Regions from separate parts of the Actinoallomurus bryophytorum genome, predicted to be linked through region 1. Evidence: riboswitches for the same ligand, from Rfam matches in the RefSeq annotation. Region 1 holds a riboswitch; the other holds the start of a gene.
What was found. A riboswitch is a leader RNA that binds a small molecule or an ion and turns the genes downstream of it on or off. The one in region 1 is predicted to bind cyclic di-AMP.

Region 2: linked by a shared signal. The riboswitch ahead of FB559_RS00940 (C40 family peptidase) and the one ahead of FB559_RS28860 (CHAP domain-containing protein) in region 1 are both predicted to bind cyclic di-AMP.

Annotation. Positions count from the first base shown of each region.
Region 1 is NZ_VFOZ01000001.1:6,152,178-6,159,414, forward strand. It holds gene FB559_RS28855 (hypothetical protein) at 1-369, opposite strand, end outside; gene FB559_RS28860 (CHAP domain-containing protein) at 694-1,659, opposite strand; cyclic di-AMP (ydaO/yuaA leader) riboswitch at 1,658-1,808, opposite strand; gene FB559_RS28865 (NADP-dependent oxidoreductase) at 2,298-3,227, opposite strand; gene FB559_RS28870 (TRAFAC clade GTPase domain-containing protein) at 3,278-4,981, opposite strand; gene FB559_RS28875 (GAP1-N2 domain-containing protein) at 4,986-7,237, opposite strand, start outside.
Region 2 is NZ_VFOZ01000001.1:192,098-199,334, forward strand. It holds gene FB559_RS00930 (C40 family peptidase) at 34-540, opposite strand; gene FB559_RS00935 (C40 family peptidase) at 1,026-2,006, opposite strand; gene FB559_RS00940 (C40 family peptidase) at 2,040-2,948, opposite strand; cyclic di-AMP (ydaO/yuaA leader) riboswitch at 3,081-3,207, opposite strand; gene FB559_RS00945 (hypothetical protein) at 3,395-3,610, opposite strand; gene FB559_RS00950 (NYN domain-containing protein) at 3,648-4,988, opposite strand; gene FB559_RS00955 (DEDD exonuclease domain-containing protein) at 5,156-6,907, shown strand; gene FB559_RS00960 (rhomboid family intramembrane serine protease) at 6,916-7,237, shown strand, end outside.

The sequences.
Region 1 (7,237 bases):
ACTCGTGGACTCCCGCCGGGCGAGGCGGCGCCTGAGGCCGCCTCGCATACGCGCTGACGCGCCCGGCAGCGCCGCCAGATGTCGCACCTCATCCGGCATGAGCTCCGGCCGGCCCGCGAGCAGAAGTACGGCCGCGTACGGCCGGCTCGTCGACGTCCGCAGCCGGTTTCCGAGCTCGTCCAGCACGCCGAGCAGAACCGCGCGATCGGCGTTGGGGTGCTCGACCACCAGCCGCAGCAACCGGTTGCCGTTCCACGTGCTGTCGCGCCGCGAGCAGAGCTCACCGAGCAGATACGCGGGCGTACGCGGATTGCGGGCCAGTGCCTGCCACCCGAACGGATAGGGACACCGCGCGAGATGGCGCAACATGCGTTCGCCGGCATCGGGATCGGAGGCCGCATCCTGATGGTCCGCGGGTGTGTGGAGGCGCGGGAACGCGCCATCCCTCTCCGCACTACCCACCTTGGAGAATCCAGCGGCGAGCCCCATAAATCGGGTTCCGCATTTCTCGGGAGCCGCAGCGCCTGCTCGTCGGTCAGGAGGCGACGGCCACTCGGCCGGAGCGCGTGGATGGACGCCGCGTCGTCGATGCCTCGGTGGCGCGTGCGTTCACGCGAGGGAGCCGCGGGCTCGTCGCCGGTGCCTGTCAGAACTGAGCGGGCCCTCCTCGTCGTGAGGAGGGCCCGCTCGGGTTCACACGTTGAGGGACTCTGCGGAGCTCGGCTGGGACAGTGCCGTGTGGAGGGTGTCCCAGAACGCCAGCTCGACGTCCTCCTCCAGCTCGGTGATCTTGCCCCAGAACTCCTTGTCCTCGGCCAGTGCGGCGGCCTCTGCCGACAGGATCGGCATGATCGTCGTACTGGACTCGGCGAGGTCCAGATCGGCCACGCTGACCTCGGCGGGCAGCTCCACGGGTGTGCGGTGGTGCTTGCCGCGTTTGCGGACGCGTACGTTCGGCGCCGCCGGCATGGGGACGCGGACCTTGGACTTGCTCAGCGCCAGTGCCACCGTGCCGAACACCACGACGGCCAGCAACCCCGTGAGGGCGGCCTGCTGGTCCGGCAGCGGCGGCGCGGAGTCGTGCTGCGCGGTCGTCTGCAATTCGGACTGCGGTGTGCCCGGCTGCTGGGTGAGGGCCTCGGCCGACGGGGGCGGAGCGGAGTGCTTGGGCACGTACTTCTGGTCGGCCGGTGCCGCCTTGACCTTCACCTTCGAGGGGTAGCCGTAACCCACGACCTGGCTGACGTCACGCGTGGCGCGGCCGAGGTGGTCGTTGTGGTTGGCCTCGATGGTGTGCAGCGTGCGGCCGTGCACGGACTCGACGATGCCCACGTGCTCGATGTCGCCGACGCTCTTCCCGCCGTTCCACGAGAAGAAGACGATGGCGCCCGGCTCGGGGTGGTGACCCCAGGCCTTGTGCTTCTTGAAGAAGTTCGCGTGCTGGGGCGTCGAGGCGAACTCGCCCGCCCAGTCTTCGACTCCGGCCTTGTCGGCCGCCCAGGCGAGGAACATGTCGCACCAGGGAGCGGTCTTGAACGCGGCGTCCTTGTCGACGTGTTTGCCGTACCAGTCGCCGTACTTCGTGTAGCCGCTGGCCTTCTCGGTATAGCCGAGCTGGTCCTTCGCGACATGCAGGAGCTTTTGCCCTATTGGATCCATGTCTCCCCTTAGGCCGCCTACCGGGTTAGCTGACGGGTTCGGGCCAGGAGGAGCCCTACCGTACGAGTACGGATTCACCCCAAGGGACTTCGTGGGTCCCCGGTTCCCGCTGCACTGGGGGTACAGCCGGGATTCGGCGGTCGGTCTGTCACCTCCCGGGTGGAGGTAAGTCACAGCCCGATTACGGCGCAATGTATCGGAAGTTTCGCGAGAACGGCAACGCGTTCGGAGGGGAAAGTCTGGAGCGAACTACTTACCCAGTGTAACCAAGTGCCGTGGCCGCTCGGCGAGCAACAACTTAATAACCGATCTCACCTGCGAAAATGTAGCAACCCTCGGCGAGAGGGGAACGGACTCCAGGCGCACAGCGTAGCGTCACAACGACTTCCAAGACGGGGTCGCAGACCGGCCGAGTCGACCGGTATGGGGGGAGGTGTGGCGGTTCAGCCCGTGGGTCGGGAAGCTGTCGGAGGCGTGCACCATACGCACATAACTCACTACAAAACGCGACCAATCAACCACACTTCACCGAGGCGGCGGCTCGGGGTGCGCCGAGGGCTTCGGACCCTCGGATTTCGGGGTTAATTACCTGCGGGCGGAGTCCGGAACGCGGTGCCCGGACCCCCGCCTCACCAGTGCTAATCCATCTCCAGTACGATCTTCCCTCGGGTATGACCAGAGGCACAAAGCCGCTGCGCCTCTCCGGCGTCGGCAAGCGGGAACGTCTTCGCGATGGAGACGGTCAGTCTTCCGTCGTCGACGAGGCTCGCTAGCGCGGACAGATTGGTCATATCGGGTCGGACGAAGACGTATCGGCCGCCGCGTTCGGTCACCGACGGATCGACGGTCGACGCCCATCGGCCGGTGGGTGTCAGCAGGTCCGGCGTGATCTCCAGCGCCTCGCCGCCGACGAGGTCGAGCGCCACGGACACTCCGCCGGGCGCGATCCGGTGTACCCGGTCGGCGAGGCCGTCGCCGTACGCCAGCGGCTCGGCGCCGAGCTTGCGTAGATAGTCATGGTTGTCCGGACTGGCGGTACCGATGACCTGCGCGCCCTTCGCGACGGCGATCTGCACCGCGAACGAGCCGACGCCACCGCTCGCGGCGTGGATGAGCACCGTGTCGTCCTCGTTCACCCCGAGCGCCTTCGTGAGCGCCTGGTACGCGGTGAGCCCGGCGAGCGGCAGCCCGGCGGCCTCGGCCCAGGACATCCGTCCGGGCTTGCGCCCGAGCGTGCGTACGGGAGCGGCCACGAGCTCGGCGTACGTGCCGCGGCCAACATGGTCCTCGCGGACGTACCCGATGACCTCGTCGTCGGGGGAGAACTCGCTGACCGCCGCGCCGACGCGTTCGACCACGCCCGAGAGGTCCCAGCCCGGGATGACCGGGAAGTCGGTCTGGAAGAGCCCGTCCATCCGGCCCTCCCGGATCTTCCCGTCCACCGGGTTCACCCCGGCCGCCTTGACGCGTACGAGGACAGAGTCCGGACCGACCTTGGGCTCGGGTGCGTCATTGGTGAGTTTCAGCACGTCCGGGCCGCCGTATTCGTTCATCACGATGGCTTTCACACTTTGACCGTTACCCGCCGGAGACGGAAGTTCACCTCGGGGGTGCGGCCTCAGCGGAACCGCGCGTACACGGACAGCCCGAAAAGGATCATCGTGACCGGGCCCAGGACGGTGAGGGAGGCGAGCAACGCGCGCCGGCCGAACCGGTGCCCGGACGGGATCTGCTCGGCCGGCCGGCCCGCGATCGGCCAGGGCTCGCGTAGCTCGTCCGTCGTCGGCCGGTCGTCGAACGCCGGGTCCGCCTGGGCGCCCAGCGGCAGCCCGGCGGCCCAGCCGAACAGGTCCGCCAGGGCGGAGGGCGGGCTGTCCAGCCCCGACGCGAAGTAACGGACCTCGCCCGCGGTGCGCTCGAGCGTACGTATGGTGTTCCCGAGGCCGAGTCCCTCGAGCCACCCGCGCGCGTCGCCGTCGAGCCCGCGGCCGGCCGAGGTACGGCGCAGCACGTCGGCCTTGGTCACCACGACGGCGATGCGCCGCTGCCGCCCTTGGTCGTCGCGGGACCGCAGCTCGGCGAGCAGGCGCTGCAGGGTGTCGGCCGGATCCTCGTCCGAGGTCGCGGTCGCCTCCTGCACCAGCCGCCGCTCGTCGGTGGAGAGCGCGAGGCGCAGCTCGGGCAGGGCGAACGGGTCGATGACGAACAGCAGCGCCTCACCGTGATCGAGGTAGCGCAGCCGCTCGACGTGGGTGGCGCCTGTGTGCAGCTCGCCGGCCGGGTCGAACAGGTACAGGATCCGGTGGGCGGCGGGCAGGGTCAGGTCGAGCATCGTGGCCACCGGCAGCTCCGGGCCGGTCTTGGCGAGCCGTTCGCCGCGGTCGAGCTCCGCGATGGCCCCGGCGTACGCGCGGGCGTCCCGCGCCTCCACGAACTCGGCCCGGCCGTGGGCTCCGGCGGCGCTCGCGCGCAGCGCGCGTACGGCAAGGAACATCAGAGTGGTCTTGCCGGCCGCCGGTCCGCCGACGAACGGCAGCGGCTCGACCCGCGCCCGCCCGATCCGGCCGGGCAGCCGCCGGTGGCAGTGCGGGCAGTACGCGCCGAGGCGGAACCGGCCGAGCAGGATCGTCGTCGGCAGCCGTGTGCCGCAGCGGCACACGTGCCGGAAGGCGCCCAGCCGCCCGGGTACGAGCCGTGAGTGGCGTTCCTCGCAGTTCGGGCAGGCGTACTCCGGCAGCGCGAAGCGCCGGTAGCACCCGGCGTGCGGGCAGGCGATCAGGATGCGGCGGTAGGCCATCCAGACGCGCTCGACCGCGCCGAGCACGACGACGCAGACCGACCACACGGCCAGGCCGGCCCCCGCCATCAGCGCGGTCGCGACACCGAACGCCAGCGCCGCCACGGCGAGCGGCACCGCCCCGAGCGCGATGCCTCCGCACAACCCCAGCCAGACCGGGAACAGCACGAGGCCCAGCGGAGCCCGCAGCAGCGTGTCGGTCAGCGTGGAGATCGCCCAGCGCGCCTGGGTGACGCACCAGGGCACGGTGTGGCGTTCGAGACTCCAGGCGTCACGCCACACCTGGAAGAGGAGGTAGTGCGGGTACGCGGCGTCCGGGGGCCCCGGCGCCGGGCGGGGCACCGGGGACGGCCCGTCGACGCCGGTGACGATGAGGGTGCGCCAGGCGGTCTGGAAGAAGCGGTACAGGCCGAGGCCGAACCCGCCGAGCAGCGCGACCGCGATGGCCACCGGCACCAGGACGGCGAACTCGGCGGCGAGCAGGACGACCCAGAACAGCGCCGCCAGCCCGTAGACGATCGGCATCGCGTCACCCTCCCCGCCGTCGCAGCGCCCGCCAGGCCGAGGCCAGCTCCGGGTCGCGGTCGGTGAGCGCCGACTCGACGTGCCGGCGGGCGAACCGCCCGAGGTCGTCCCCCCACTCGGTCAGCCACGGAACCGGCGTCCGCGCCCGGTCCAGGCGCACCTCGATCTCGGCGAGGTCGACGCGGCCGTGCCGGTCGGTGTCGAGCCAGTGGGCGGTCAGCCCGGCCCGTACGGGATCCGAGGCGGTCATCAGGATGTCGGCGCGCACCCGCGCCGACCGTCCCGCGAGCGCCCCGGCCGCGCTCGCGTACGCGCGGGCGGTCAGCGGGTCGGCCGGATCCATCCGGCCCAGGAGCCGCGCCACCTCGAGTCCGGGTTCGGCCCTCAGCGCCGCGTCGTGCCCGAGGACGATCCGCGCCGGACCGGCCAGCTCGGCCAGCTCGGGCAGCCGGTCCAGGATCAGCCCGGCGAGACGCAGGGTCTCCGGCGCGTCGAGCGGCGCGCTCTCGAAGACCCGCCGCGTCAGCCGCCGCAGCGTGCCGAACCGCGCCATGGCCGGGCCGAGCCGCTCGACGAGACGGCGGCAGTCCTCCGGCGTCGGCGGTGCGTCCCAGAGCGCGTCGAGCAGCTCCTCGATGTCCGGCAGGCCGTGTGGCTCCAGCTCCACGAGCCCGGCCGTGGCGTCGTGGCGGTCGGCGCGGACGGACAGGACGAGGCTCCCGGTACGGGGTGCACGCGTCCAGTCGTGGTCGCCGAGGGCGGCGCATGCCTCGGCGGTGAGCATGGCACGGCGGGTACGCGGCTCGGCGGCCTCCAGCCCGGCCAGCACCCCGGAGACCATGGCGTCGCGCCAGGGGCCGGGGGTCCGGCGCAGCGCGGCGGCGACGTCGCCTTCGCCGCGCCGCGCGCACGTGGCGGCCGTGGCGGTCACGTCGTCGTTGTCGACCCGGCCGCCCACCTGGTCGGCGAGGCGTACGACGCCCGCCAGAGCTCCGAGCCCGGACGCGCCGGCGACGGCCGCACGGAACGGCGACGGCAGCCCGTCGCGCAGCCGGAGCGCCGGCAACCGGTCGCGCAGGGACGGTTCGTCGAGCGCGAGCGCGACGCAGTGCTCGGCGATCTCCGGTGCGACGTGCGCCAGGGCCACGGCCAGCTCGAAGCCGAGTCCGGGCAGCGCCGCCGACACCGCCGGCCAGACCCAGCCGGGCACACCACCGCGCCGTACGACCTCCGCCGCGGCCGCCTCCTCGTCGGCCGACACGGACGTGTCACCCCGGCAGAGCGCGAGCAGCGCCGCGGCCCCCTCCGCAGAGAGCAGCGCCTCCCCGGCGTCGACGGTCGCCGAGATGTAGCCGACCGGGCCGGTGGTGGTTGGGGTGGCGGTGGATGGGGTCACGGCCGGTGGGGTGACGACGTCCGGGGTGGCGGTGGTTGGGGTGGCGACGTGCGGGGTGGCGACGTGCGGGGTGGCGGTGGTTGGGGTGATGGCGGATGGGGTCACGGCCGCTGGGGTGACGGCGTCCGGGGTGACGGTAGTTGAGGTGACGGTGGTTGGGGTGATGGCGGTTGGGGTGATGGCGGTTGGGGTGATGGCGGGTGGGTCGGCGCTGGTCGGCGGCGCACCAGACGAGGTGGTGCGGGCCCGGACGGCACCGTGGGTGGTGGAGGTCGGGGTGCCCTCAGCGGCACATGACCCGGCGGAATCGGCCGGCGTGGTGCCGATGGACGGGGTACCGCTCGGGGGCGCGCCGGTGAGGGCGCCACCGATCCACCTGGCACCCGTGGGCACCGTCCTGGCCGAGGTGCCGCTGGTCGAGGTGCCGCTGGTCGAGATCGGATTGTTCGGAGGGGGATCGGCAGGGCCGGTACCTGGCCGGGCGGAGCCGGTACCGCTCTCCTGGTCCCGGTCCTCCACGCCGCCGAATGGCATCGGGGGACCACCCTGCCGCCGACCGCCGGCGGTGTCGTCCGATGAGGGCGGACCGCCAGCCCGGCTCCGGCGGTCACCAGGCGCGGCGGAGGACCGATCGGACGGCGACGTGACGTCGCCCCTGCGCCAGGCGTCGCCCCCGGACGAGATACCGCCATCGGGCGGGACACCGCCTCCGGGTGAGATGTCGCCTCCGGGCGGGATGTCGCCTCCGGGCGGGACGTCGCCTCCGGGCGGGACGTTGCTGCCGGACGAGATACCGCTCCCGGGCGGGACGCGGCCCCCGGGCGGGACGCGGCCCCCGGGCGAGATACCGCCTCCGGGCG
Region 2 (7,237 bases), 6.0 Mb from region 1:
GCCGCTCGCTACGGACAGGATCGTCAGACACGCCTAGTACGGCCGTACGCCGCCGTTGAAGTGCCCGCGGTAGTAACCGTTGATCAGGACCTGCTTGATCCGGGTGCCCGTGTGGGCCGCGTGGATCATGTACACCTTGCCGCCGTCGACCTTCGAGACGATGCCGGTGTGGCCGTCGCCGTAGAAGTAGACCAGGTCACCGGTGGCGAAGTCCGTGAACTTCACGTGCCGCTTGACGTGGCCGTGCTGGGCGTCCGCCGTACGCGGAAGGCTGACTCCGGCCTTCCGGTAGGCGTACTGGACCAGACCGGAGCAGTCGAAGGCGGCGGGCCCGGCACCGCCGTAGCGGTACGGCTTGCCGATCTGCTCGCGGGCGACGGCCACCGCCGTCAGCCCGACCTTGTGTCGCGCGTTCCAAGACGTTTTCGCCGCGGTGTCGGCCGCCGTCGGAGGGGCCACGGGGATGACGGTCAGGGTGGCCGCGTCGGCCGCCTGGACCGTCAGGGCCGTGGGCGCGAGTACGGCGCCGGCGGCCAGCATGCCGCCGGCGAGGCGGATGCGTGCGGGTGAAGCGGTCGAGGGGGTGCGATACAGGGTGTTCTCCTTCCATGGACGCCAACCGGGTCGGCGAGGGGGTTCGGGCTGGAAGCCGCCCTACGGTGCGCCTGTCATCGCAGGTGCCCGACTCACCCTGGAGAGCTGCGTCTGTCGCGCAGTCGGGTCCCCGGCTCCGCGTGCCCGCGGACTAGGCGTGCGCGGCCACCTGACGCGTCCCTGATGGACGGTTTCTGCGGCTGGCCGCTTATCGGCGCATTCCGGAAAATGTCGAAATGGAAATCCCCGGCACGCGTTCCACGACGCGTGAATGCCGGAATCCATCCCGGCGATGCGGTGCATGGGACGTACCGCACATTCGCCGCACGCTAGCAAGACCGCATGGCATCGGCAAATTTGCGGCAAAAGCGTGGCGGCGCAATCACATAACGTGAATTGCGCCGCCCGCCATTATGAGATCTACGTCTCTGTCAGACGAGACGCCCGGCACCGTAGTAAACGGAGCTGTAGTACGCGTCACTCAGACTGGCGATCTTCACGACGTCGCCGGTGTGCGGGGCCTCGATGAACTTCCCGTTGCCGACGTACATGCCTACGTGATCGTTGTTGCTGAAGAACACCAGGTCACCCGGCTGCAGATCGGCCTTGGCGATCCGCCTGCTCGCGCTGTACTGGTTGGGCACGTAGTGGTTGATATTGATGCCGATCTGCTTGTAGGCCATCATCGTCAGCCCGGAGCAGTCGAAGGAGTTCGGACCGGCGGCACCGAACACATAGGGCTTGCCGAGCTGGGCGCAGGCGTACCGCAGCACGGTCTCGGCCCGGCCGGTGGCCAGGATCGAGCAGTTCGCCTTGGAGCTGCCCGGGTCGATGTTGCTGCCGAGCCTGTTGATCAGCGTCAGCTGCTTCCTGATGGCCGTGTTGGCCGCCGCACGCTGCTTGTCGGCCTGCGTCTTCTGCTGGGCGAGCTGCTCGGCCGCCTGCTGGGCCAGCGCCTTCTGCCGCTCCAGCCGCTGCGCCGACGCCAGGAACTGGGTCAGCTCCGCGGCACGGTTGTTGGAGACCTGGGTGAAGGCCGTCATCTGGTCGAGCACGGCCGACGGGTCCTTGGCCGAGAGCAGGTCCGGGACCGAGCCGGCCTCGCCTCCGGTCTTGTACGCCGCCGCGGCCAGCTGAGCCACCCTGACGTGCAGCTGCTCGAACGTGGCCTTCTCGGTCGTGACGGAGGAGTTCAGGGCCTTCAGACGGCTCTGAGCGGCCTGCCAGTCCTCCTTGGCCTTGTTGTACTGGTTTCCGAGCTTGTCGACCTGGTCGTTGAGCTGAACGAGCTGCTTCTTCGCGGCACTCAGCGATGGAGTGGGCTTGGCCTCCGCGACGGTGGCGGGCATCACGAGCCCGGCCACCACGGCTGCTCCGGCGGTACCGACGAACCAACGACTGGTCTTGGACATGCTTGTACGCTTCATCTCCACTTTGACGGCTCCCTACGGACGGCCCGCGCCGTAATAGGCGGAGCTGTAGTAGCCGCTCAGGCTCTCGATCTGGACGACCGTGCCGGTGTGCGGTGCGTGCATGAACTGGTTGTTGCCGACGTAGATGCCCACGTGGTTCAGGCTGTCGAAGAACACCAGGTCGCCGGGCTGCAGGTCCGAGCGCGCCACACGGCGGGTTGCGTTGTACTGGTCGGGCACGACGCGGGGAAGGCTGACGCCGGCGTGGCGCCAGGCCATCATCACGAGTCCCGAGCAGTCGAAGCCGGAGCTGTACGGGCCGGTGCCGCCATAACGGTAGGGGGCACCCTTCTGCTCGTACGCGTACTCGAGGGCGAGGCGGGCACTGCCGGACGCCGGTCCGGTGTAGGTGCCGCCGTGGCCGCCGGAGGAGGAGACACCACCGCCGAGCCTGTTGACCAGCGACCGCTGCTGGCCGGCCTTCTTCTTGAGGCTGGCGAGCTGCTTCTGCTCGGACTTGAGCTTGGCGTTCAGGTCGTCGGCGGCCTGCTGCGCCTGCGCCTTCTGGCGCTGCAGCAGCTGGGCGGCGTTGAGGAACTGAGTGACCTCACTCGACCGGTTGCGCGCGACCTGCGTGAACACCGAGATCTGGTCCAGGACGTCCGCGGGGTCGCTCGACGACACGAGGGCCGGAATGTCGCCGGACTGGCCGCTCTTGTAAGCGGCGGCGGCGAGCTGCACGACCCGTATACGGAGCTGCTCGTACGTCTTCTTGTCTTGGCTGACCGATTTGTTCAGCGCGTCGAGCTTTTTCTTGGCGGCCTGTCGTTCTTCTTTGGCCTTGTTGTAAATATTGTCCTGATGGTCGACCTGAGAGTTCAGCTTCTTGAGCTTGGCCTGACTCTCTTTCAGTGATGGCTTCGGTGCTGCCTGCGCGGGCATGACAGGCACGATCAGCGCCGTGGAAGCCGCTACGCACAGGGTCGTGAGGGCTCGAAGCCCAACCCTGCCTCCTGGCAGCCAGCCACCGGCACTACTGCCGGCACTGCGCTTTGTGGCCACGATTGCGGCACGCCCCTCTCCCAAGGACCGCCTACCGGGTTAGCTGACGGATTCGGGCGTGGAAGTCGCCCTACGGAGCAGATGCGCTCCGATTCACCCCTGGAACCTGGTTCCCCGGCTCGTACGGCCAAAGGGAGACCACCATCGACGGAGGTCTCCTCGTATGCCGTAGCGACTCGGCGGGAGCCCGTCGCCGTCGCCTGGGGGGCGACGAACGAGCGACTGACTCAGGGCGCGAGACTAGTCAAGTATCACCCTGGTAACAACCGCTTCTACGGGAAAAACTCCAATTCCCGTCAATAGCGCAACAGCGTGCGCACGTGCGACTACGAGGCGCGCTCATCGGAGATCGTCAGCCGCAGAGGCGGCAACATGCCGCCTTCGGCGAGAACATCCAGCGCACGGCGCTCTCCGTCGCCGATCTCCACCGCCTCGAACGGCGCGCCGAGCATTGCGGACACTACGCAGTCGGCGCAGCCGACGTTGCGTACCTCACACTTTTCGCAGTCGATGAGCATGGTGTCTCCTCGTGTCGACGTCATGACACAGACGCTAGAAGGAGGCACCGACAGAAACGCGTCAGGTGCGGCTGAGCCGTCTCAGCAGCAGCGATGCCGGGGCCGGGCGGGCGTCGGCGCGGCGGGCCGAGTCGCAGACCTCCTGGTCGGAGGAGATGACCACCACCGCCCGGCCGCCCGGCTCCGCGCGTACGAGCTGGCCGATGAGATCGTCGGCGGTCTGCCCCGGCGCGCTGAACAACACGCGTACGCCGCGTGGCGCCTGCACCGCGACCGGAGCGTCCAGCTCCGCGCCGTCGAAGACCACGGTCACCTCCGCCTTGGTCTGGGCGTGCAGGACGCCGACGCCGGAGATGAGCCGGGACCGCTGGTCGGACAGCGGGATGTCGCCGTAGCCGGTCTTGGTGACGTTGTAGCCGTCGATGATGAGGTGCACCTGCGGCAGCATGAGGAGCTGGTCGAGCAGTGCCGGGTCGCTGTCGGCGAGGGCACGCCCCGGGAGCGTGCGGTGCCCGGGCTGCTGCGGCGCGACGGCGCCGACGCTGTCGGCCGGGCGGGTGATCCCCGTCGGCAGCCCGATCTCCTCCCGCAGCCCCTTGGTCGCGTCGGTGAGGGCGTCGAGGAGCACCCGCAGCCGCGTCTCGTCGAGGTTGCGTCCCTCGCGTGCGGCCCGGCGGGTGTTCTCCACCGCGGACTCGGCCTGGGAGAGCCTGGCGCGCAGTCGGCGCAGCTCCGCCTCTGTCGCCGCGCCCGCGGCCGCCGCACCGGCCCGCTCCTCGCCGGCCTGGCGGTCCAGCTCCTCGGCGCGCGCGTGCTCGCGCTTGGCGCGGGTGCGGCTCTCGTGCAGCTTCTTGCGGAGCTCGGCGTTCTCGGCGCGCGAGCTGCGCAGCTCGGTACGCAGCTTGTCGATCTCTTCGGTGCGTGTCGCCTTGGCCGCGGCGATCTGCTCCTGCAGCTCGGCCAGCTTGCGGATCGTCTCGGCCTCGTCGGCCGCGAGCGCGGAGCGTTCGAGATCGCGGCGTGCCGTCTCGACCCGCTCCGGCCAGCCCGGTGGCCGGATGAGGTAGGCGAGGGCCGCGACGTTCACCGGGTCGGCCGCCGCCGGCACCGTGCCCGAGTCGAGCGCGGCGGCGAGCTCGGGCTGGCCCTCGCGTACGACCTCGGCGACGCGTTCGCGGAAGTCGGTGTCCTTTTCCAGCTGGGTGGCGATCGGGGTGGCCGCCAGCCTGGCCCTGCGGCGTGGCTCGAACCGGGCGACGCGCCGCAGCGGCGCGGGGATCTCGTCCGCCCGGAGTGCGCCGACCACTTCGGCGGCGAGCTCGACCACGCGCTGCCGGACGGCCTCTGGCAACGGTTGATCGAGCTGTTCGCCCGGGCCGGTGTCGATGATCTGTCTCCTCACGCATGAGCCGGTCGCGGGCCCCGGAAACGTGCCACCGGCGGCCCCTACCCCCGTCGCTGCCCAGCGTAGACGGCACGGCACCCGGGAGTAGGTGATCCGCCGACGAATGACCTCGGTGTTCCCCCGCACGCCGTGCATTGTCGGTGGCCACCCGTACGGTGCGTGCCATGGCCTCCGAAGGTCCTGCCGTGCAGGGCACCCTCGACGATCTCGGCACGCCTCTGATCGGTGTCACGTTCGTGATCGTCGACCTGGAGACCACCGGCGGCTCGGCGCACGACTCCGCCATCACCGAGATCGGCGCCGTGAAGGTCCGCGGAGGAGAGATCCTGGGCGAGTTCGGCACGCTCGTCGACCCGGGCCAGGAGATCCCGCCGTTCATCACGGTGCTGACCGGCATCACCCAGCAGATGGTCATCGCCGCGCCGCGCATCGACGAGGTGCTCCCGGCCTTCCTGGAGTTCGCCCGCGGAGCCGTGCTGGTGGCGCACAACGCACCCTTCGACATGGGCTTCCTCAAGGCCGCCTGCGCCGCGCAGGGACGCCCCTGGCCCGCACCCGCCGTCGTCGACACCGCCGACCTGGGGCGCCGCCTCCTCACCCGCGACGAGGTGCCCAACTGCAAGCTCTCGACCCTCGCCCGCTTTTTCCGCGCCACCACCGAGCCCTGCCACCGCGCGCTCTCGGACGCGCGGGCGACGGTCGACGTGCTCCACGGGCTGCTGGAGCGGGCCGGCGCGTTCGGCGTCGAGTCCCTCGAGGAGCTGACGAGCTTCGCCCGTGCCCCCACGCCGGAGCAGAAGCGCAAGCGCCACCTGGCCGACGCGGTGCCGGCCGCGCCGGGCGTCTACATCTTCGAGGACGTGCGCGGCGAGCCGCTCTACGTCGGAAAGAGCGGGCGCCTGCGCACACGCGTCAAGTCCTACTTCACGGCCTCGGAGACCCGCCGGGGCGTCCGCGAGATGATCGGCATCGCCGAACGCGTCCGCACGATCGTGTGCGCGAGCGCGCTGGAGGCCGAGGTGCGCGAGCTGCGCCTCATCGCGGCCCACAAGCCGCGCTACAACCGCCGCTCCCGCCATCCCGAGCGCGCCGTGTGGCTCAAGCTGACCGCCGAGGTGTTCCCCCGGCTGTCCATCGTCCGCGAGGTGCGCGACGACGGCGGCTCCTACCTCGGCCCGTTCGGCAGCACCCGGGTCGCCGAGGAGGCACGCGCGGCCGTGCACGACGCCGTCCCGCTGCGCCAGTGCACCCAGCGGCTGACGCTCCGCGTGATCTCCGAGGGCCGGGCGAGCACCTGCGCCCTCAGCGAGCTCGGCCGGTGCGGCGCGCCCTGCGAGGGACGCCAGAGCCCCGACACCTACTCCGAGCACGCCGCGTACGCCCGCGCCATCCTGACCGGCGACGTACGCCCCGTCGTGGCCGCCGCACGCACCCGCATCGACCGGCTCTCCGAACAGCTCCGTTACGAGGAGGCGGCGGCGCTCCGCGACCGCCTGGCGGCCTTCGTGCGGGGCGCGGCGCGCTGCCAGCGCCTGTCCGCCCTCGCGGGGATCGCCCAGCTCGTCGCGGCCCGCCCCGCGTTCGACGGCGGCTGGGAGCTGCACGTCGTACGGCACGGCCGGCTCGCCGCCGCCGGCACCGTCCCGCCGCACGCCCATCCGGTTCCCTACGTCCAGGCCCTCGTCGCCACCGCCGAGACCGTACGCCCCGGTCCCGGCGCCGCCCCGCGCGCCTCCGCGGAGGAGATGGAGTGCGTCCTGCGCTGGCTCGACTCCCCCGGCGTACGCCTCGTCGAGGTGGACGGCACCTGGAGCTGCCCGGCACACGGCGCCGAGAGCGTGCGCCGCTGGATCGAGGCCGCTTATCGGGAGACCGATTCCCGTAAGGTTGACCGCGCCGGTCGGCCGATGCGTTAGGAGCAGGGGTGGCGCTGCCGCTTTATGACAACCAGCCCACTCGGCGTGCTCCGCTGGTCACCTATCTCCTCATCGCCGCCAACGTGGTCGTCTTCCTGCTGTCGCCGGTCGCCTCGATCGGCCACCAGAACGAAACGGACGGCCAGCGCAAGTGCGAGCAGGTGACGTTCCTGCTCAAGTACGGCGCGATCCCCAAGGAGATGGTCGACAACCGGGCGGAGCCGATGCCCGCGGAGGTCGCGGAGGCCTGCCACCCGAAGCCCTTCCACAAGCGGCCGTGGCTCTCCGCGCTGTCGTCGATGTTCCTGCACGGCGGCGTGGCCCACATCC